Regions from separate parts of the Arthrobacter sp. SLBN-112 genome, predicted to be linked through region 2. Evidence: riboswitches for the same ligand, from Rfam matches in the RefSeq annotation. Region 2 holds a riboswitch; each other region holds the start of a gene.

Region 1 (5,391 bases), 4.2 Mb from region 2:
CGGGCGGCTTCGGCGGCGGCAATGCCGGATTCGGCGGCGCGGCGGGCCTGCTGCGGATGTTCGGGACCAGCTTCGGCGGCGAGGTGTCCTGGCTGCTGCCTGCCGCCCTGGTACTGCTGGTGGCGGGCCTGTGGTTTACCCGCCGCGAACTGCGCACGTCCCGGAGCCGTGCGGCCCTGATTCTGTGGGGCGGCTGGCTGCTGGTCACGGCGGGCGTCTTCAGCTTCATGAGCGGCATTGTCCACCCCTACTACTCCGTGGCACTGGCACCGGCCATCGCGGCGCTGGTGGGCATCGGCGCGGTTGAACTCTGGCGGGGCCGCGCGTACTGGCCGGCACGGATCACCCTCGCCGCCGTCGTCCTGGGCACCTCCATCTGGTCCTCGGTGCTCCTGGGCCGCGACACGTCCTGGCTTCCGTGGTTGCGCACCGCCACCATCGTCCTCGGCGTCCTTGCCGCCGCCGCCATCCTCCTCCGCCTTGACGCCAAGGGCGCTCCGGGACGGTTCCGGCGCGCCGGGGCGGCCGCCGTCGTCGTCCTGTCCCTGCTGGCCGGAGGACTTGGAACGGCCGCCTGGACCCTTGCCACCGCTGCGTCCGCCCATTCGGGATCCATTCCGACGTCGGGACCCGCGGGTTCGTCGGCGGGCGGCTTCGGCAACAGGGCTGCCGGGTTCCGGGACGACGCAGCGCTCCGTAGCGACCGGACCGACGGCACGGATGCGGCCGCTGGTGCCGGCGGTTTTGATCCCGCGAATGGCGTCAACGGCGCCCCGGGTGCCGGCGGGGCCGGTGGTCCCGGCGAAGGCACCGCCGATGCCGCCGTGACCGCACTGCTGACGGGCACCACCACGAAGTGGTCGGCGATCGTCTCCGGGGCCAGCCAGGCCGCCAGCCTGGAACTGGCCACGAACACCAACGTCATTGCACTGGGCGGCTGGAACGGCGGTGATCCCTACCCGACGCTCGCCGAGTTCCAGGACATGGTGGCCAAGGGTGAGATCAGCTACTTCATCGAAGGCGGCATGGGCGGAGGCGGCATGGGCGGCCGGGGCGGCAACTCCGAGGTGGCCGCGTGGGTGCAAGCCAACTTCCAGGCCCAAACCGTGGGGAACTCCACGGTGTACCAACTCACTAAGTAGGACCCCATGGCCGGCTATTACCCAACCCCAGTGAAGGCTCCCCCCGCTCCCGCTGCCCAGGGCCCTGTTGCCGCGGCCCGCGTGCGGCGGGATCCCCTGGCCCTCCGGCACCGGCTGGAACTGTTAGGCGTTCTGGCGGCCACCGCCGTGCTGTACCTGTGGAACCTCGGGGCGTCCGGCTGGGCCAACGCTTTCTACTCCGCCGCCGCCCAGGCCGGATCGCAGGACTGGGCGGCCTGGTTCTTCGGCTCCTCGGACGCCGCCAACTCCATCACGGTGGACAAGCCACCGGCGTCCCTGTGGATCATGGCGTTGTCGGTCCGGATGTTCGGCCTGAGCTCCTGGAGCATCCTGGTTCCCGAAGCCCTGATGGGCGTCGGGATCGCCTGGCTGCTGTACCTGGCCGTCCGGCGGGCAGCGGCGCCGGCCACCGGCGACCCGCGGCTCGCCCACCGGGCAGGCCTGCTGGCCGCTGTGGCGCTGGCCCTGACGCCGGTGGCCACGCTGATGTTCCGGTTCAACAACCCGGACGCCCTGCTGGTGCTGCTCATGACCGCCGCCGGCTACGCGGTGCTTCGCTCCGTCCAGGAGGACCGGCTGCGCTGGCTCCTGCTGGCAGGGGTCTTCCTGGGCTTCGGGTTCCTTGCCAAGCAACTGCAGGTGCTGCTGGTGGTCCCCGGCTTTGCGTTCGCCTACCTGGTTGCGGCGCCGGCAGGGCTGGGCCGGCGGCTGCTGCACCTGCTCGCCACCGGTGCGGCGATGGTTGCCGCGGCCGGCTGGTGGCTGGCCGTCGTCGAACTCATCCCGGCGGCGGACCGTCCGTTCATCGGCGGTTCGCAGGACAACTCCATCCTGGAGCTGACCCTCGGCTACAACGGCCTGGGCCGGCTGACGGGCGACGAAACCGGCAGCGTGGGTGGCGGCAACGGCTGGGGCGTTCCCGGCCTGCTGCGGATGTTCAACAGTGAATTCGGCGGCCAGATCGCCTGGCTGCTGCCCTCCGCCCTGATCCTTGCTGCGGGCCTGCTGTGGCTTGGGCGGCGGGCGCCGCGGACTGACGCCGTGCGGGCGTCGGTGATCATCTGGGGTTCCTGGGTGCTGGTGACCGGGTTGGTCTTCAGTTTCATGGCCGGCATCATCCACCCGTATTACGCGGTGGCATTGGCACCGGGGATCGCCGGGCTTGCCGGCCTGGGCCCGGTACTCCTCTGGCAGCACCGGCGGCAGGCCGCTGCAGCGGTCCTCCTCGCGGCATCGGTGGCCGCGGCAGCCCTGATGGCCTTCACCCTGCTGGGTACCACGTCCGCCTACGGTCCGTGGCTGCGCTGGCTGGTGCTGGTTGCAGGCCTGGCGGCCGCGGCAGGAATTGGGCTGGGCAGGTTCATTCGCCTGCGCTCGGTTCAGCGGACGACGACGGCGCTCGCCATTGCGGCATCGCTCGCCGGACCGCTGGCGTTCTCCATGTCGACGGCGACGACGGCGCACAGCGGGGCCATTGTCAGTGCCGGGCCGGCGACGTCGTTCAGCGGCCCGGGTGGGTTCGGCGGAAACCGGGCCGGCGGGTTTGGTGCGGGCGGCAATTCCCGGCAGTTCAGCGGCCAGGCCGGGGCAACCCGGGGCGGCGCAGGCCAGACTGGACAAGGCCAAGGTGCCGGCGGTGGCCGTGCCGGCGGGATGGGTGGCCTGGGTGGCCTCCTTGGTGCGCCCACGCCGTCGGCCGAGCTCGTGGCCGCACTCAAGGACGGTGCCTCGAACTACACCTGGGCCGCGGCAGTGGTCGGTTCGAACAATGCCGCCGGTTACCAACTGGCAACGGAACTGCCGGTGATGGCTGTGGGCGGCTTCAACGGCACCGACCCCTCCCCCACGCTGGAACAGTTCCAGGCACTGGTATCCCAAGGCAAGGTCCACTACTTCATTGCCGGCGGGACCATGATGTCCAACAGCGGTTCGGACGCCTCCACCCGGATTGCGCAGTGGGTAGCGTCTACCTTCCCGTCGCAAAGCATCGGCGGGACCACGGTCTACGTCCTGGCGTGATAATCGCGCTGCAGGACAAGTCGCGCAGCAAATCGACGCGCCAGGAATCGTGACTTCCGTTACCCAAATGTGACTAATGCGTGATCTTCCTGTAGCGTTGATTGGGTGCGGTCCCCGTTCGGGCCGCATATCCCGGGTTGACGCCAAGCTCTGCCGCTTCCCGGATTCCGCTTGAGCAACGGCAGAGGCGGGGGACCCACCGTCCCGGGCATTGATTGCCCTTGGGGTTAAGCCAGCACGTGTTTGTTCCGTGCGGCCGGATGCCCTCATCCGAACCCGACAGCTAACTCCGCAGGTGTGAGAGGCGATCAATCATGTCTAAATCCATGGCAAAACCATGCCTGCAAACCAAGGCAAAACACCGGGCCAAACCCCAGCCCGCCAAAAACACCACCTTGGGCCGGCGTGCTGCAGTCCTCGCGGCATCGTGCGCTGTGCTGGTTGGCGTTGGCGCGGCAGGCCAGGCGACCACCAGCATGACCCAGGCGTCGTCCACCGGGTCAAACTCTTCAAGTTCGGCGTCGGACGCTCAGATGAGCATCGAGAAGAGCGAAATCCGGTCCAACCCGGCCGCGAATCCCGCTCCTTCCGCCATCAGCGTGGCGCCGCAAGCGGCCGAGCCGGCTCCTGCGCCCGCACCCGCCGCCCCGGCAGCTGAAGCACCCGCCCCGGCGCCTGCCCCCGCACCCGCTCCTGCCCCCGCACCCGCTCCTGCCCCCGCCGTCGCGGTTAACGATCCCGCAGGTGCCCAGGCCTATGCCGCCAGCCAACTGTCTTCCTTTGGCTGGGGACCGGACCAGATGCAGTGCCTCCAGACGCTGTGGACCAAGGAATCCGATTGGACCACCACGGCCACCAACGCCAGCAGTGGCGCGTACGGCATCGTCCAGTCGCTGCCCGCGGAGAAGATGGCCAGCGCGGGCGCCGACTACCTGACCAACTACCGCACGCAGATCAACTGGGGCCTGGACTACATCAAGAAGAGCTACGCCTCGCCCTGTGGCGCATTGAACTTCCACCTGGCGCACAACTGGTTACTAGGCACCACTGGTACTGGACACCACTGGACAACGCCCGCCGCGGGCCGCGTCACCATGATCCGGCCCGCGGTTTTGCGTTAACCGGCGTCCTGCGCGGCGTCTTTCCCGTCGCCCTGCCCGGCGTTCCGCCACGGGATGTACTGGACAGACCACCTGTTGCCGTCCGGATCGGCGAAGTACAGGAAGTGGCCCCACTGCTGCACGTCCACGTCGCTGACATCCACGCCGTTGCCCTTGAGCTGGCGGTGGGCGGCCTGGATGTCGCTGACCACCAGCTGCAGGTTGGAGCCGGTGCCGGGCGGAGCGTCGGTGAGCCCTTCGCCGATGCAGATGGAGCAGGCAGAGCCGGGCGGCGTCAACTGCACGAAGCGGATCGAATCCGACGGTCGCTCGTCGTAATCGGCGTTGAAGCCAACCTTGTTGACGTAAAAATCCTTGGCGCGGTCCACATCGGACACAGGGACAAAGACGAGTTCAAGTTTCCAGTCCATCCGCACAGGCTAGCGGCGGGAACCGGCGTGGAAAAGGGCCGGTGCTAACCGGCGATGCCGTACAGGCGGTCGCCGGCGTCACCCAGGCCGGGAACAATGTAGGACTTTTCGTTGAGCTTCTCGTCAATTGAAGCCAGGACGATGTGTACGTTGGCCCCGGACAGTTCCTCCTCCAGCCGGGCCAGGCCCTCCGGGGCGGCCAGCAGGCAGATGCAGGTGACGTCGGAAGCACCGCGCTTGAACAGGAACTTGATGGCTTCGCGCAGTGTTCCGCCGGTGGCCAGCATCGGGTCCAGGACAAAGACCTGGCGGCCGGTCAGGTCCTCGGGGAGGCGCTCGGCGTACGTGATGATGTCCAGGGTTTCCTCGTCCCGGGCCATGCCCAGGAAGCCCACCTCTGCGGTGGGAACCAGCTTGGTCATGCCCTCCAGCATGCCCAGGCCGGCGCGCAGGATGGGGACCACCAGCGGCGTCGGCTTGGTGAATGCGGTGCCGACAGTGGTGCTGACCGGCGTTTGGATGGTGACGGGCTCGGTGCGGACCTCCCGCGTGGCCTCGTAGGCCAGGAGGGTCACCAGCTCTTCCGTCAGCTGGCGGAAGACCGGCGACGGCGTGTTTTTGTCCCGCAGGACGGTGAGCTTATGGGCGACCAAGGGGTGGTCAACAACGAGAGTGCGC
Region 2 (5,391 bases):
CAGCAACCGCCCCGGGCGCACGATGGTCAGGCAGCGCGCTCCGGAAGCAGGAAGGGGTCCCAGGCCGGGGTTGGCTTCTCCAATTCCTTGATCTGCCAGATGGTTCCGTGCGGCGGCTCGGGCACAAAGCGCAGGGTCCAGCCCATCTCACCGGGGGTGTGGTCGCCCTTGAGGTTGTTGCACCGCAGGCAGGCAGCCACCAGGTTCTCCCAGGAATCGGCCCCGCCCCGCGATTTTGGATGGACATGGTCGATTGTGTGCGCTGCCTTTCCGCAATACGCGCACTTGTGACCGTCACGCCGGAGCACGCCCCGGCGGCTGACGGCCGTTGAATGGTTATACCGGGGGCGGATGTACCGGTTCAGGAGGATCACGGATGGGCGGCCCAGGACGTCAGTGGGGCCCACCACGGGATCATCCCCCTCGGCCACCACGCTCGCCTTGCCTGTCAGCACGAGCACCAGCGCCCGACGGAAGGTGATAACCGCCAGCGGTTCATATCCAGCATTCAGAACGAGAGTGCGCATGCACGTACCTCTTCACGGCCGCACCCGTCAGGGGCACGAGGGCCGGCTGCCCTCGGCATGTCCGGGCTATGGATCGACATCACAAGAGTAAACAGAGAAATGCAATATCAGGTAATCGGCACACGAGGAGGCCTGTGCGCCGGCCATGGCGAGAGTTGCGATGCAGCGCAATGGCTGGCGTTAACGGGAAAGACCCCCGCCGCAGTGGCAGGGGTCTTTCCCGGGAAACGCTCCGGCGCCGCGGGTGGGCGGCGCGCTGCGGTGCTTACCTGACGCGGATGAAAACCGGTCCGGAGCCAACGTTGGCGCTGAACACAACGGTGTCATTGCCGTTGAAGCCGCCATGGACCGCCATGCCGTTTCCGGCGTAGACAGCGATGTGCGCCATTCCTCCGCCGCCGTCGGCGTAGTAGATCAGGTCCCCGGGCTGGGCCTGGGAAGCAGGCACGGTGTCGCCCAAGGACAGGTAGCCGGCGGGCCAGTCGTGGAAGTGGATACCGACTGCAGCCAGTGCGTTGGTCACCAGCATGGTGCAGTCCTGGTGCACGCCGAGCTGCGCGTAGGCAGCGGAGAGGATGGCAGCACCCTTTCCACTGGCGGAAACCTGGCCGGCGGGAGCAGCCGTGGCAGCCGCAGTTGCAACCTTGGCCGTGACCTTCGGAGCGGCGACGGTCTGGGCAACAGGGGCCGGTGCGGCTTCCTGCACCGCAACCTCGGGCTCAGGAGCCGGAGCCGGGGTGGTGGTAACGGCGGGTTTCTCGAAGCTGATGGCAATGGTGGAAGCCGCCGAAATCGGAGCGTCGACGGCGGATTCAACTTCCATGGCGGATGCCGGAGCTGAGTCGCGCTTGACGTTGGTGTCGGCAGCGTTCGCGGCAATGCCGCTGGTCAGGACGAGGCCGGAAGCTGCAGCGATCACTGCGGCCTGGCGGCCCATGCCGCCGGCGTTGTCGCTGACAGCCTTGGCAATAATTGCGATCGAGTTGGTTTTGGTGACCTCGGCGCGGTGCCGTGCGGTAGCACGAGTCGTCATCAGTTCTCTCTTTCGTTTTCCTCTGGACCGCGGTGGCCTGTCCGAGGGGGTTGGATGCGCCGGCATCTTGGGGGTACGCCGGCGCATCCCGAACGGGGATGTGGTTTCTAGCGAGAAAGCTTTGGGCAAAGAAATAGCCCTTGGAGCCGGGAGCCCAAGAACTACTTGTTCAGGTGGTAGTACGTGGAAGTACCGGTTGCTGCAGGCGAGTGGAGCATGGTTCCCTGCGACGGGTTGAGCGCGCTGATCATCATGCCGTTGCCGACGTAGATGCCGACGTGCGCGCCGCCGTTCTGGACAACAAGGTCACCCGCCTGGGGGGTGGACGTGGGTGTCATGATGCTCCACGCATTCGTGCGGGGGATGCTGATCCCGGCCTGGGCGTAAACCCACTGGACGAACCCGGAGCAGTCCCAGCCGTTGGGGGTGGTGCCGCCCCAGACGTAGGGGTGGCCGATGCCGGTGTAGGCGATCGCGGCGATGCCCGAGGTGGCCGCGGAAGAAACGGTCTCCACTGCCTGCCCGGCCGTGGACGCCTCTTGGCCGGCAGCATTGGCGGTTCGGTCCGCTGACGCAGTGGACTGGGTACGCACCGTTTCCACCTTAGGAGCAGCGGTGGTCTTGACCACGGGGCGCTCGAAGGAAACGGTGGCGGTGGGGGCTGCCGTGACAGCAAGGGCGGTCTGCGCCGAGCCGGACTCCGTGGAGGCGGAGACACCAGCGGTGGTGTCCGCTGCGGTGGCCGGCAGGCCCATGCTCAGGATGAGGCCCGAAGCCGCTGCCACGACGGCAGCCTGGCGGCCGACGGTCCCGGCATTGGCGCTCACGGCCTTGGACACAGCGTCCAAAGGGTTGGCCCGAACCGTTTGCGCACGGTGGCGCGCGGAATTATGGCGTGAAGACACGAAGGTAGCCTCTCCCAATGCCTGCGAGGTGAGCTGTCGGATTCGGATGGGAGTCACCCGGCCACTTTGCTTCCTGGGAAGCTCATGACTTAACCCCAAGGCCTTCCACAATGCAGAAGGCCAAAATTGGTTCCCCCGCCCCTGCCAGACGATGAAATGCGAACGGACCTTGAGCGGTGGCAGAGTTAGGCAATCCACTCAAGAGCGTCAACTTCGGAAAAGTTGACGCGAGTTAGACGGTACAGCAGTTTTGCTTCAATGTCACATTCAGGTCACGGCTCGTCACTGTGAGCTGAGAGTGCGCAATCATTCGGTTACAACCAGCCCATGGGATCGACCACTTCGCCATTGACCTGCACCTCGAAGTGCAGGTGGCAGCCGGTGGAAGCGCCGGTGGTCCCGCTCAGTGCCACGACTTCGCCGCGGGAGACCGTCTGGCCCACTTTGACGTTGAAGGACGAGAGGTGGTTGTACGTGGTCTCCAGGCCGTTGCCGTGGTCGATGACCACCCGGTTTCCCCCGCCGAACTGGTGCCAGCCGGCGAAGGTCACGGTTCCTGTCGCGGCTGCCAGGACGGGCGTCCCGCACTGTGCCACGAAGTCCTGTCCGCGGTGGAAGTCTCCGGTGCCCCCGGTAATGGGGCTGACCCGGTAGCCAAAGGGCGAAGCGGTAACCAGGGATGCCAGCGGGGCGGCCAGGGTTCCGGCGGAGGCGGCCCGGCTTACCGATCCGGCCGACTGGGCGCTCAGCAACTGCTTCAGCTTTCCGTCCGGGTCTGCCTGCGTCACGACGGCCGAGCGGCTGAAGTCGATCTGGGCGCCCACATCGGCGGAAATCTGGGGCTGGGGGCTGACGGAGGAGGCAGCCTGGGGTACTGTGCCGGCTGCGTCCGTCGCCATGACGGGACTTGTGGCCGGCATGGTCACGGTCAGCACCAGGCCGGTGGCGGCGAGGGCGATGCCAGCCTTCTGGCCGATGCCGCTGGCCGCAGCAAAGTCGGTGATTTGCCGGAATGGACCCCTGCGGCGGCGCGCATCCCGCTGGGGGTCACGGGGGCGCTCCGCAGCGGCGACTTCGACAACCCGGGGTGCCTCAGGGGGGCCGGCGGCGCGACGGCGGCCCCGGGAGGTCTGCATGGTCAAGAAGGGTTCCTCTCTGGAATCGCCTGCGGAGTTAGCTGTCGGATTCGGGTCAGAGAGATCAAAGACCCGGCCCGCCATGGGCAAACTTCTGCGCAGGAGTATCCCCGGAGGAATCCTTCACTGGAGAGGCTTGCTGCTGACGGACTTCACCCCAAGGCAGTCCCCCGCTGCCGGTTGTGGTTCCCCCGCCTCTGCCAGTAACGACTCGTACACCTGGTCCGCTGGCAGAGCTCGGCTCCGGATCAGGTAACGCTTAAGTATCAACGCTGGCTTCCACTATAGGGGCTTAAGACCCTGGGTAACAATTCCGTTATCTTTGTGTGGAAACCCCTGCGTGGGGTAAAGGAAGCGGGGTGTCAGGCCTGGTTCACGGCGACAAAGACGTGCGCGGCCACCTCGGGCGGAAGCTCCAACGCTCCCTCGATTCCTGCCACCCGCACCGAAATGTAGTCACCCACGCGTTCGAGTGACACTGCCGCGCCGGGCCGGATGCCGCCTTCGTCGAGCTGGGTCAGCAGTTCCGGTTCAACCTGGATCGGTTCCGCCAGGCGGCTGATGGTCACTCCCGAGGCAGGCCCGTAGGCTTTCATTGCTTCCACCAGGCTGATGGCGCCGTCACCGAAGCCGGGCCCAGGCTGCCCGCCCAAGGCGGCCAGGCCGGGGATGGGGTTGCCGTAGGGCGACTCAGTGGGATGGCCCAGCATCTCGTAGATCCGCCGCTCCACCCGTTCGCTCATCACGTGTTCCCAGCGGCAGGCTTCATCGTGAACGTAGGCCCAGTCCAGCCCAATAACATCGGCCAACAGGCGTTCGGCCAGCCGGTGCTTCCGCATGACCTCGGTGGCACGCTTGCGGCCAATGTCCGTCAGTTCCAGGTGCCTGTCACCGGAGACGACAACCAGGCCATCGCGCTCCATCCGGCCGATGGTCTGGGAAACGGTGGGCCCCGAGTGGCGCAGGCGTTCGGCGATACGGGCCCGGAGGGCAACGATGTTTTCTTCCTCAAGCTCCAGGATGGTCCTGAGGTACATCTCCGTAGTGTCGATCAGATCCGTCATCCAGCTCAGCTCCTCGAGCGCAGTACCTTGCGTTGTCCCACCGTATCGCCTCTTCCCGCGACGTAGTCCGGGGAAAGTTTAGCCTATTTTGATTTAGTCCGAATAGGCGCGGGCGCGTGCGGCGTCTCATTGGCTGGACATTGGCGCAGCCCGCTCCCGCCACCCCGTGCGCTTCAGGCAGAATTGGGGGAGGTTTGCACTGCAGCCATGGCCGGCTCCCGGCCACCCACCACCCGGACCACAGCTTTCGTCCCCGCCGAATGGAGCACCTGTGAGCGACACCAGCATCACGATTCCCGCCAACCTCCTGCCCCAGGACGGGCGGTTCGGGGCCGGGCCCTCAAAGGTCCGGCCGGAACAGATAGATGCCCTGTCCGCTGCGTCCAAGACCATTCTCGGCACGTCCCACCGGCAAGCCCCCGTCAAGAACCTGGTGGGCTCCGTCCGCGAAGGGCTCAGCCAGTTCTTCCGTGCTCCCGAGGGCTACGAGGTAGTCCTCGGCGTCGGCGGCTCCACCGCTTTCTGGGACGTCGCCAGCTTCGGCCTCGTGGCGAAGAAAGCCCAGCACCTGTCCTTCGGCGAGTTCGGCTCGAAGTTTGCCTCCGCCACCAACAAGGCACCGTTCCTGGAAGCGTCCTCGATCATCAAGTCCGAGCCGGGCACCCACCCCGCAGCGCAGGCTGAAGCCGGCGTGGACGTCTATGCGTGGCCGCAGAATGAGACCTC
Region 3 (5,391 bases), 1.5 Mb from region 2:
AGCAGTACCACGGCGGCCAGGCGGCGTTCGAAGACCGGCCGTGAGCCGGGCTTCGGCTGGCCCCACAGGGCGGAGGCCAGCATTACCGTGGCGTCGTGGCCCATGTCCTTGAACTTCCGGATGGCGTCCCGGACGGTGCCGCGGACTGCACCGATCGAAGATCCGTAGGAGGCCAGTGCCCCGCCCAGCCGGTTGCCCACCTCGTCGGCCCGGTACCAGGCCCCCTCGTTCCGGAGGGTCCGGTCGATGAAGTCAGCAGCCGCGGCGACGTCGGTCATTTCGGTCATCGCCCCCGCCCCGCGGACGCATGCCGGATGCAAAATGGGGTCCACGGCCGCGCTTCGAGCCTGCCGTCCGAGATGGGCTCGCCGCAGACGGCGCAGGTTCCATAGGTACCGTTGGCCAGGCGGGCCAGGGCTGCCTCCACCTGGTCCAGCCCGGCTGAACTTTGCTTCAACAGTACCGAGGCCTGCGAGAGTTCGAAGGCGATCGTGGCGCCTTCGGGATCGTGCTCGTCGTCGACGTTGGAGTTTTGGCGCGCCGAGTTGGCCGCGTCGATATCGGCCCGCAGCGCCGGCAACAGTGCCAACCGCCGGGCCCGTTCGTCTTCGAGCAGCATCCTGAACCGTTCGAAATCTGGCATGCGGAAAGCCTAGCGCGTCAGTCAGTACCAGTTCAGGGCTACCGAATGGCTCCAGGCGCCGCACGGGGAGCCGTAGCGGTCGCTGATGTAGCCGAGCCCCCACTCGATCTGCGTCCGGTAGCTGGTCAGCCAGTCGCTTCCGGCGCTGGCGTACTTGCCGGGCGGCAGCGCCTGGGCTATGCCGTAAGCACCGGAGGAGGCGTTGGTGGCGGTGGTCAGCCAGCTGGATTCTTTGGTCCACAGCTGGGCCAGGCACTGGAACTGGTCCGGGCCCCAGCCGAAGGCACCCAGGCGCCCGGAGGCATAGGCCTTGGCACCGGCCGGATCATTGACGGCACCGCCGGGGACGGAGGGAACGACGACGGGCGGCGGGCTTGGCACGGCCGGCTGCGGCGGACTGCCGGGAACCGGGTCGGCCGGCGGGGCGGGGTTTGCCGCGTTGCCGGCCGGAGCGGCGGGCGCGGGTTTGGGCTGCCGGGCTGCGGCCGCGGCTGCCTGCGCTGCGGCTTCAGCCTGCTGGCGGGCCTGTTCCGCCGCGGCGGCCCGCTTGGCTTCCTGGGCTGCTTCATAGGCAGCCAGCGCCGCCTGGCCCTGTCGGTACTCTCCTTCGAGGGCCGCCGTCGTTCCCTTCAGCGAGGCCAGCTGGGCGGTCAGTTCGCTGCTGTGCTGCTGTTCGTCACTGACCTGCCGGGCGAGCGTGTCCTGGGCGGAGCGGGCCGCGTCCAGTTTGGCTTTTGCTTCCCCGGACAGGCGTTCGCGCTCACTGCGGGCCGCTTTTTCCTGTTCCGCCAGTGACGCGGCAACTTTGCCGGCGGCCGCAGCTTTGTCCACCAAAGCCGCCGTCTTGTCGCCCACCAGTTGGACGAGGTTGAGCCCCTGGACGCTGTTGTTCTGCAGGGCATCCAGGGCCACGAAGAACCCTGTATTGGTCCCGCCCGTCTTGTACGACTGGACGGCAAGGGCACCGATCTCCTTGCGATACTTGGCCAGTTCGTCGTTGGCGCGGGCGGCTTGGGCGGACAATGCGTCCAGCCGCGTTGACGCCGCCTGAAGCTCGGCGTCGGCCGCGGCATAGTCCGCGGCTGCCCGGACGGCAGTGTCACCGGCCGCTTCCGATTGGGCTTGGAGGCCGCTCAGCAGCCCGTTGATGGTGGTGATCTCCGCCGCTTTCGCCGCCTCGGAAGACTGCGCCTGCTGCACGTCAGCCCAGGACGGGTATCCACCGGGCGGTGGAGGCTCGTCCGCGGAGGCAGGCAGCACCGTGGCCGCTGCCACCGCGATGGCGAGCAATCCCCCCATCAGCGGGGACTTGGGCATGGTCACGAACAGGGGCATAGTCCCGAAGCATACCGGCGACACGCCGGGGCGGAAAGACGGCCGTGCCCGCTTTGTTACCCGGAGGGGCCGCCACCGGATCAATCTCCGGTCGATGCCGGGCGGAAGGGCCACATCCAATCGTTTGCAGAATACGAGAGACAAAGCTCGTATGTTACCTAAACGTGACAATTGGGGCGTCCGCGGGTTATGGTCTTCTGGTGTCCCTCCCAAAACGGGACATTCCCATCAGTTTGCCGAGCCCTGCCGCTGATACCGGGATTCAACCGCTTTCATGCTGGCAGGGACGGGGGAACCAAGTTTCCACGACCTTTTGAGGTCTTGGGGTTAAGTCGGACAGCTCCTCCGCCCACCGCGGAGATGTGTTCGGCCGGGTATCTCCAACCCGAACCCGACAGCTCACCCCGCAGGCATGGGAGAGGCGATCTACCGTGTCAAAAAATCTCACCACTGCCCGCCACCGCGCGACTCCGGCCCGTTCCATTGCGCTCGAGGGCCTCGCCCTGACCGCCAAGTCGCAGGCCCGTTCGCTGGGCCGTCCGGCCCTCGCGGTTGCGGCCGCGTCCGGCATTGCCTTCGGGGTCGGCGCCCCGGCCCACGCGGGCGTGACTGGCGCGGACACCACGGAGCAAACTAATGTCCAGGCCACCGCAGCGCCGGCAGTTGCTCCGGCTGGCGCGGCAGCAACCGTGCACACCGTCGTTTCCGGGGATACCCTGGGCGCGATTTCGGCAGCGTACGGGGTCAGCCTGAACGACGTCCTGGCCGCCAACGGCTTGGGCCTGTCGTCCATCATCTACCCCGGCGACCAGATCCGGATTCCCGGTGCAGGCTACGTGGCAGCACCGGCTCCGGCCCCTGCAGCGGCGCCAGTCCAGGCGGCAGCTGCCACCGCACCGGCAAACACCGGCATGAACATGTCCTACGCTTCCGCTACTCCGGTGGCTTCCACCACCGGCACCGGGACCGGGGCCGCCATCCTGGCGTCCGCCTACAGCCAGATCGGTGTGAGCCAGGACTGCACTGCCATGGTTGAGAAGGCCCTGCGTTCGGTGGGCAAGAGTGTCGGCGATCTGGCGCCCACCCAGTTCTTCCAGTACGGCAGCGTGGTCGGCAGCCCGGCACCCGGGGACCTGATTATCACCTCGGGCCACGTGGGTGTGTACGCCGGCAACGGCCAGGTTGTGAGCGGCGGCGTCAACGGGTACACCACGCAGGTGCACTCCATCAGCTGGCTCAGCGGCTACTCAGTGGTCCGCGTAGCCTAAGCCTTCGCACAGCGAAGCCGGCTTCTGACAGGAGGGCGGCAGCCGGGTTTCCGGCTGCCGCCCTCCTGTCGTCCTGCTGCGGGCCTCATTCCGTGGCGGATCAGGTCCCGCAGAAGGTCGTGTACGAGCCGAAGCCCTCCGGGGCCCCTTCCATGTAGCGCTCCATCCCGGCCCGCTCGGTGAAAGGATCGGTGACGGCCTCGAGCAGGCGGTGCAGCGGGGCCAAGTCTCCTTCCGTGCCGGCGGCGAGGGCTTCTTCCACCAGGTGGTTCCGCGGAATGTACGCCGGGTTGACGTTGTCCATCAGCCCCGCATCGGGTTGCAGTGCCAGCCACCGCTCAGCCCAGGCGTCGAAACCGGCTAAGTCCAGCACCATCCCGCGCACGGGGCGCAGGTCGCCGCGGGCGGCCTTGCCGAGGTTTCGGAAGAACAGCGTGTAATCCACTGGGCCGTCTTTGAGGATGGCCACCGCATCATCGACAACGCCTGACGCGGCGTCGTCGCTTCCGTTGCCGCCGGCAAGGCCCAGTTTGGATTTCATGCCACCGGTCCACGCCTCGCTGTACTGTCCACGGAATCCGCCGAGCACCTCCACCGCGGGAGCAACGGCCTTCTCCTGGTCCTCGTCGATGAGCGGGAGCATCGCCTCGGCAAGACGGGCAAGGTTCCATTCAGCAAGGACCGGCTGGTTGGCGTAGGCGTAGCGTCCACTGACGTCGATGGAACTGTAGACGGCCGCGGGATTGAAGGCGTCCAGGAAAGCGCACGGGCCGTAGTCGATGGTTTCCCCCGAGATGGTCATGTTGTCCGTATTCATGACCCCGTGCACGAATCCCACCAGCATCCACCGGGCCACCAGGCTGGCCTGTGCGGAGACGACGGACGAGAACAGTGCCAGGTAGGGGTTTGGGGCTTCGGCGGCCAGCGGATAGTGCCTGCTGATGGCGTGGTCCGCCAACCGCTTCAGGAGGTCCATGTTTTCCGTGGCCCGGGCGTACTGGAAACTCCCAACCCTCAGGTGGCTCCGGGCCACCCGCGCCAGGACAGCACCGGGCAGCATGCCCTCACGCCGGACCTGCCGCCCCGTTGCCACGACGGCGAGCGAGCGGGTGGTGGGTATGCCCAAGGCGTGCATGGCTTCGCTGACAAGGTACTCGCGCAGCATGGGCCCGACCACCGCCCGGCCGTCCCCGGCGCGGGCGAAGGGGGTGCGCCCTGAGCCTTTGAGATGGACGTCCAGCAGGCGTCCGGTGCGGTCCGTGACTTCCCCCAGCAGGAGCGCGCGTCCGTCGCCGAGCAGTGGCGAGTACCCGCCGAATTGGTGACCAGCGTACGCCTGCGCCACCGGGGTGGCACCGGCGGGAACGTGGTTGCCCACGAGGAGGCGCACCCCTTCGGGACTCCGGAGGTATTGCGGGTCAAGGCCCAGGTCTGCTGCGAGCTGTTCGTTCAGGACCAGGAGTTCGGGGCCTGGCGCTTCCTCGGCCTGCCAGGGAACAGCGAGTTCCGCCAGTTCACGGGCGAAGCGGCCATCAAAGGTGACCGTGGATTCAGCTGCTGCCGTCATGGGTTAACCCTATCTCCGTGGTGCCGCCTGGCGCCTGCCGCGCGTCTTTCCGCCTGCGGGGAACGGCAATCCGCTGCAGGTCCCGGGCTGCGATGACCACGGCTTCCGGGGCCCGGGCCTGGGAACGCTCATCGCCCCAAGCGCGGCCGAACCGACGCTGCCCTCGCGCAGCAGTCGGCCGACATCCGGCCCTTCGATTCCCGCCGCCCGCAGCCGGTCCGGCGCGAAGGTGCGCCCGTCAGGCTCGGTGAGCCGGTAGCCTGATCCCCGTGCACGTGCGTGAGGCAGATCCGGGTGGGAACCTGGGACACGGGGCCCAGCACCACGAGTTCACGCACTGCCGGCGTCTGCTCCCGCGCCGTGCAGCCCCTTGGCGTAGGCGGCCTGGCCGGCGTGCTGGAGGCAGTCCGCAAGGATGCTGACCAGCCGTACCCCCAGGGTTACCGGCGGATCCCAGCGCTTGTCCACCACCCGGTCCAGATCCGGGTCGTCCAGGCCAACGAGGACCCTGGCAGTCTGGCGGTGGACGGCTTCGTAGTACTCCAGCAGGAGTTCACGGGGGGCCATGACGGCATCCA
Region 4 (5,391 bases), 3.4 Mb from region 2:
CCCGCGCGCCGGGTGAACATGGCCGCGCGGAACACGTGGTAGCTGCTGGTGACCACCGTGACGGGCGCATCCGGACGCTCCATCAGCCCGCGCGAAAAGTTCAGCTTCTCCATGGTGGTGGTTGCCCGGTCCTCCACCCTGATCCTGTGGGCAGGAATACCCTGCTCCTGCAGATAGCGGGCCATCGCAGTCGCTTCGGGCAGGAGTTCATCGGCCCCCTGCCCGCCGCTGGGAATAACCGCCCTGATGGAACCGCCATGCTTGCCGCGGTACAGGCGGACCGCCGCGTCAAGCCGTGCGGCCAGCAGGGGCGGAACGGCGCTGCCCGCCAGGCCGGAACCCAAAACCACCACGTATTCGGGATGGCGTCGCGGCGGCAGGATCGAGTAGATCAGCGAATAGACCAGGTAGCTGACGAACACGAAGCCCAGATACCCGGCCAAGAGGGCGGCCACCGACGTGACCGCGCCAAGCCCGGGCACGTACGTTTGCAGGGCAGCCAGGACGAGGGGGACGGCCACCACGGCCAGCCCTGCCAGCAGGGACAACAGGTTTGCCAGGCTGCGGCCTTCGCGGCGCAGCAAAATGATGCCGTTGAGGACCAGGAACACGGCAAGGACGGGCGCTGACACGATAAGCAGTAAGCCCAGGGCCAGGGTCATGAGGACAGGCACGGAGTTGTTGCCGGAGTCCACGAGGAGCCCAAGCCAGCCCACGACCGCCCCGGAGACGAGGAAGACTCCGTTCCTCAGGCGCCTCCGGTCGGCCGCAAAGCTGATGGCTGCAGCCACCAGGAGGATGCTGCTGACGGCGAGAAACGGCAATGCTCGGTGTCCTTCCGTGGCAACGGTGCTGCCCGCGCCAGGAACGGAGGGCCGGCATCCCGCCAGCATATGTTGCCCGCACCCGGCAGCCGGGAGCCCCGGCAGTGACCTTGAACGCAAATGGCCCCCGCACCGGAGTCCCGGGCGGGGGCCATTCAACTGCAGTGCGGAAACTACTTTCCGGCAACGACCTCAAGGTCGATGACAGCGGAAACATCCTCGTGCAGGCGAACGTTGGCCGTGTACGAACCGACAGACTTGATGTGGTTCGGCAGTTCAACGTTGCGCTTGTCGATGGCTCCGAGGCCGGCGGCCTCAACAGCGGCAGCGACATCAGCAGGCTTGACGGTGCCGAAGAGACGACCGGACTCGCCGGCCTTCACCTCGAGCTTGACCTTCTTGGAGGACAGAGCCTGGGCCTGTGCCTGTGCAGCTTCAACGGAAGCGTGCGCACGGGCGGCGCGGGCAGCCTTGATGGACTCAACCTGCTTCTCGCCACCCTTGGTCCAGGTCAGGGCGAAGCCGCGGGGCAGCAGGAAGTTACGTGCGTAACCGTCCTTGACCTCGACAACATCGCCAGCAGCACCGAGACCGGTTACTTCGTGGGTCAGAATGAGCTTTGCCATGTTAGTTAATCCCTTCCTTAGCCGCGGCCAGCGCCGGAGTAAGGCAGCAGAGCAACTTCGCGGGCGTTCTTGATTGCCTGGGCGATCTTGCGCTGTTCCTGCACCGTGACGCCAGTGACGCGACGGGCGCGGATCTTTCCGCGGTCGGAGATGAACTTGCGCAGCAATGCTACGTCCTTGTAGTCGATGACAGTGATGTCAGCGGCCTTCAAGGGGTTGGACTTTGGTTTGGGCTTACGGAGTTCAGCCTTAGCCATCGTGGAGCTCCTATTCTAGGGAGCCCGTGGATATTGATCCACGGGATGGTGGTGGTCCGACGGCGGCAAAACCTTTGGGTGCCTTGCGGCTCCCGGGCGGTCCCGGCGTCGGGCCGTTGTTTGGGTTTTAGAAGGGAGGTTCGGAATCGGGGCCGTTGCCCCAGCCGCCTGCATTGGACACGCCGGGCGTGGCCCAGGGATCGTCCTGTGCAGCCTGCTGGTTGCCGCCGCCCCAGCCTCCACCGGAGTTGCCGCCCTGGGTTCCACCAGGGTTGCCGCCTCCGAAGCCACCGCCGCCGTTGCCGCCGCCGAAGCCGCCCCCACCCTGTCCGCCGGAGCGCTGGGTGCGGTTGACCTTTGCGTTGGCATAGCGCAGGCTGGGGCCGATTTCGTCGACCTCAAGCTCGATTACGGTGCGCTTTTCGCCTTCTTTTGTTTCGTAGGAACGGCTCTTCAGGCGGCCGGTCACGATCACGCGCATTCCCTTGGTCAGGGATTCGGCGACGTTCTCGGCAGCTTCACGCCATACAGCGGCGCGGAGGAACAGGGTCTCCCCGTCCTTCCACTCGTTGGACTGGCGATCAAAGGTGCGGGGGGTGGAAGCGATGGTGAAGTTCGCTACCGCGGAACCGGACGGTGTGAACCGCAATTCCGGGTCATTGGTGAGGTTACCGATGACCGTAATGGTGGTCTCGCCTGCCATCTACTGCCTCCTTGTTCGATCCTGGGTGAAGAGTGCGTTTCCTGCGGGGTAAAGAATGAAAATCGGTGCTGAATTACTCAGCAACAACTTTCTGCTCTTCGGGGCGGGTGATCTTGGTGCGCATGATGGTCTCGTTAAGAGACAGCTGGCGGTCAAGTTCCTTGGCGGTTTCCGGCTTGGCGGTGAAGTTCACCACGGCGTAGATACCTTCGGACTTCTTCTTGATCTCGTAAGCCAGACGGCGACGGCCCCAGATGTCAACCTTTTCGATGGTTCCACCATCGTTGGTGATGACGTTCAGGAACTTCTGAAGCGACGGCTCAACGGTACGCTCTTCGACCTCGGGGTCGATGATTACCATCAATTCGTAAGGACGCATATGTGAACCCACCTCCTTTGGGCTAAGCGGTTACGGCATTTCCGTAACAGGAGGTTCATTTGCGAGTCCGTGAAGTGTCTTGCCACCGGTACGGAGGCAGGACGCAGCACAGACTTCAATATCCTAGTGCATCTGGACCTGATAGGCGATTCGCGCTTGACTCAAGGCTAGCCGCGTGATGCGGCGGGAACAGCCCGGCCGCCCTCTTATGTGGATAACGCAGGGAATCCGGCACCCCCTGTAAAGGCCCGCGCGGCAATCGGGCGGCAAGCCACGCCCGTGATGTTGCTTCCGTTACCCAATTGTGATTCCGCGAGGATTTTCGTGTACGGTCTTCGGGTGGGCCGCCCCAGCCGGCCCCAATCCCGGAAGACGCCCAACTCTGCCGCTTCCGCGATCCCCCAGGTTCCAGGCAGAGGCGGGGGACCCAAGCGTCACGGGTATGGCCTCCGCCTGCCCTCGGGGTGAAGCCGCAGCGAGCGGCCGAATGGCAACATTCGAACCCGACAGCTAACTCCGCAGGCGTTGAGAGGTAATTCCCCATGCCCGCATCCCGCAAAGCGAACGCCAAACGCGCACACCGTTATCAAAATGAGACCGCACCGGCCGGGCTCCGGCCATTTCTGACATCCAAAGACTCCCGCCGCCGCTTGCCCCTGGCCGCCGGCCTCGCAGCAGCCCTCCTCGGCGCGGCGTCCCTGGGCCTCGGCCTGGCCAACGGCAACGAGACTGCAGATGTCTCCCGGGTGGCGAGCGCCGCCGACGCCGGCAGCGAAGTCCAGGCCCAGGCCTCCCCGTCCACCCCGGCCCCGGCCCCGTCCACCCCGGCCCCTGCCCCGGCACCGGCCGCCGCACCCGCCCAGGAGCAGGCTCCCGCGCAGGCACCGGCTCCCGCTGCGCCTGCCCCGGCCCCCGCCGCGGCGGCTCCGGCCCCGCAGTCGCCCATCGTCGTGGCGCCCGCCGCGGCACAGCTGGCCAACAGCGGGACGCCCATGCCCGCGGGCGTCCCCGGAAACTGGACCATGACCTTCGCCGACGAGTTCAACGGCTCAGGCCTGGACAGCGCAAAGTGGTCCAACTGCTGGTTCGCCCCCAACTGCGGAACCATGAATAAAGCGGCCACCAGCCCCGCCAACGTCTCCGTGGGCAACGGCAACCTGGCCCTCAGCCTTGCCTCGTCCTCGTCCGGGTCCCTGGTGTCCACCAACCCCAAGGGCGGGGCTGGCACCGGTTACCAGTTCACCACCGGGTACGTGGAGGCCCGCATCAAGTTCCCAGGCAACGCCAACGGCCTGTACAACTGGCCGGCGTTCTGGACCACCGGGCAGTCGTGGCCCGCCACCGGCGAGAACGACATCGCGGAAGTCCTCCAGGGGAAGATGACCGTCAATTACCATTCAAGCTCGGGCGCACACAACCAAGGCACCGTCGGCGGCAACTGGGCCAACGAGTACCACACCTTCGGCCTGCACCGGATGGCCAACTCCTCCGACGTCTACTTCGACGGCGTGAAGGTCAAGTCCTACCCCACGGACGACGGAAACGCCCCGCAGTACATCGTCCTGAACGTCGGCGCTTCCTCGACGAACCCGGTCTACGGCCCGCAGTCCCAGCTGCTGGTGGACTACGTACGCGCCTGGCAGTAGCCAGCCACGCGCTTCGGTTTAAGGGGCGACGGCGGGGACTTCCCGCCGTCGCCCCTTTTTGGCTTCCTGCGGTTCCCCACAAAGTTGCCCAAAGCAACCCCTGCCGTCCCAGTGTGATCCAGTACACTCTTGCAATGAAGCTCCTGTACGTGACTGAAAGCGTGCCCAACCGGGACCCGCAACTCGGTGATGGAAGCTCCATGATCCCGTACGAAGTGATCCTGCACCTTCCCGCAGATGTGGCCGTCACCCTGCTGACGTTTTCCGGGCCCGTCCCGGTACCGGCGGAGATCCGGGCGCGCTGCGGGACCGTCCACGAAATTGCCCAGCGGGGCGACCTGTCCGCTCTTGCGCGCTCCCTGGGCGGCCTCACGGGCCTGGGCAAACACCGGCGCTCCACTCCCTCGGCGCGGGCAGCGGCGGCCACCTTGTCCGGCAGCAACAACGCCACCCTCATCCATGGCCCGCACGCCCTTTTCCTGTCCCACCACGTGGCCGGGCCCATGGTGCTGCAGACCGTGGACCCCTGGTCCATCCGCGCCGGCATGGACACGGCCATCGCGCGCGCCTTCCGGCCTGCCTACCGGCTGCGGGAACTCCTCGCCGAACGGGCTGAGCGGGGGCTGCCTGCCAAGGCGCGGCTGCTGACCGTCGGGGCGCAGGACGCTGCGGCCTGGTCCGCGAAGCTCGGCCGGGCCGTAGCAGCCATCCCCAACGGAACAGCCGCGACCGCCGGCCCCCGCCGGGACCGGACCGCACCGGTCGTATGCTTCGCGGGCAGCCTCAACTACGGCCCCAACGTTGACAGCGCCACGCTCCTGGCCACCCGAATTGCTCCCCTGGTATGGCGGGAGGTTCCGGAGGCCCGGTTCGTCATCGCCGGGCGGCAACCCACGGCTGCGGTCCAGGCGCTGGCCGGTCCCCGCGTTGAAGTCCTGGCCAACGTCCCATCAATC

The links. A riboswitch is a leader RNA that binds a small molecule or an ion and turns the genes downstream of it on or off. The one in region 2 is predicted to bind cyclic di-AMP.
Region 1: another riboswitch for cyclic di-AMP. It lies ahead of QF050_RS00390 (hypothetical protein); the one in region 2 lies ahead of QF050_RS20010 (NlpC/P60 family protein).
Region 3: another riboswitch for cyclic di-AMP. It lies ahead of QF050_RS13185 (LysM peptidoglycan-binding domain-containing protein); the one in region 2 lies ahead of QF050_RS20010 (NlpC/P60 family protein).
Region 4: another riboswitch for cyclic di-AMP. It lies ahead of QF050_RS04090 (glycoside hydrolase family 16 protein); the one in region 2 lies ahead of QF050_RS20010 (NlpC/P60 family protein).

Annotation. Positions count from the first base shown of each region.
Region 1 is NZ_JAUSXY010000001.1:89,784-95,174, forward strand. Features, by position in the region: gene QF050_RS00380 (glycosyltransferase family 39 protein) at 1-1,142, shown strand, start outside; gene QF050_RS00385 (ArnT family glycosyltransferase) at 1,149-3,182, shown strand; cyclic di-AMP (ydaO/yuaA leader) riboswitch at 3,331-3,493, shown strand; gene QF050_RS00390 (hypothetical protein) at 3,497-4,303, shown strand; gene QF050_RS00395 (glyoxalase superfamily protein) at 4,300-4,713, opposite strand; gene upp (uracil phosphoribosyltransferase) at 4,758-5,391, opposite strand, start outside.
Region 2 is NZ_JAUSXY010000001.1:4,320,168-4,325,558, forward strand. Features, by position in the region: gene QF050_RS20000 (HNH endonuclease) at 27-527, opposite strand; gene QF050_RS20005 (NlpC/P60 family protein) at 793-1,560, opposite strand; gene QF050_RS20010 (NlpC/P60 family protein) at 1,722-2,399, opposite strand; cyclic di-AMP (ydaO/yuaA leader) riboswitch at 2,470-2,667, opposite strand; gene QF050_RS20015 (peptidoglycan DD-metalloendopeptidase family protein) at 2,780-3,601, opposite strand; cyclic di-AMP (ydaO/yuaA leader) riboswitch at 3,612-3,854, opposite strand; gene QF050_RS20020 (metal-dependent transcriptional regulator) at 3,964-4,665, opposite strand; gene serC (phosphoserine transaminase) at 4,937-5,391, shown strand, end outside.
Region 3 is NZ_JAUSXY010000001.1:2,805,905-2,811,295, reverse strand. Features, by position in the region: gene QF050_RS13200 (DNA alkylation repair protein) at 1-287, opposite strand, end outside; gene QF050_RS13195 (TraR/DksA C4-type zinc finger protein) at 284-643, opposite strand; gene QF050_RS13190 (lytic transglycosylase domain-containing protein) at 665-1,978, opposite strand; cyclic di-AMP (ydaO/yuaA leader) riboswitch at 2,233-2,406, shown strand; gene QF050_RS13185 (LysM peptidoglycan-binding domain-containing protein) at 2,410-3,246, shown strand; gene QF050_RS13180 (protein adenylyltransferase SelO family protein) at 3,347-4,813, opposite strand; gene QF050_RS13175 (DUF664 domain-containing protein) at 5,144-5,391, opposite strand, start outside.
Region 4 is NZ_JAUSXY010000001.1:879,462-884,852, reverse strand. Features, by position in the region: gene QF050_RS04115 (YdcF family protein) at 1-824, opposite strand, end outside; gene rplI (50S ribosomal protein L9) at 998-1,450, opposite strand; gene rpsR (30S ribosomal protein S18) at 1,468-1,707, opposite strand; gene QF050_RS04100 (single-stranded DNA-binding protein) at 1,835-2,410, opposite strand; gene rpsF (30S ribosomal protein S6) at 2,484-2,789, opposite strand; cyclic di-AMP (ydaO/yuaA leader) riboswitch at 3,153-3,326, shown strand; gene QF050_RS04090 (glycoside hydrolase family 16 protein) at 3,332-4,435, shown strand; gene QF050_RS04085 (glycosyltransferase family 4 protein) at 4,570-5,391, shown strand, end outside.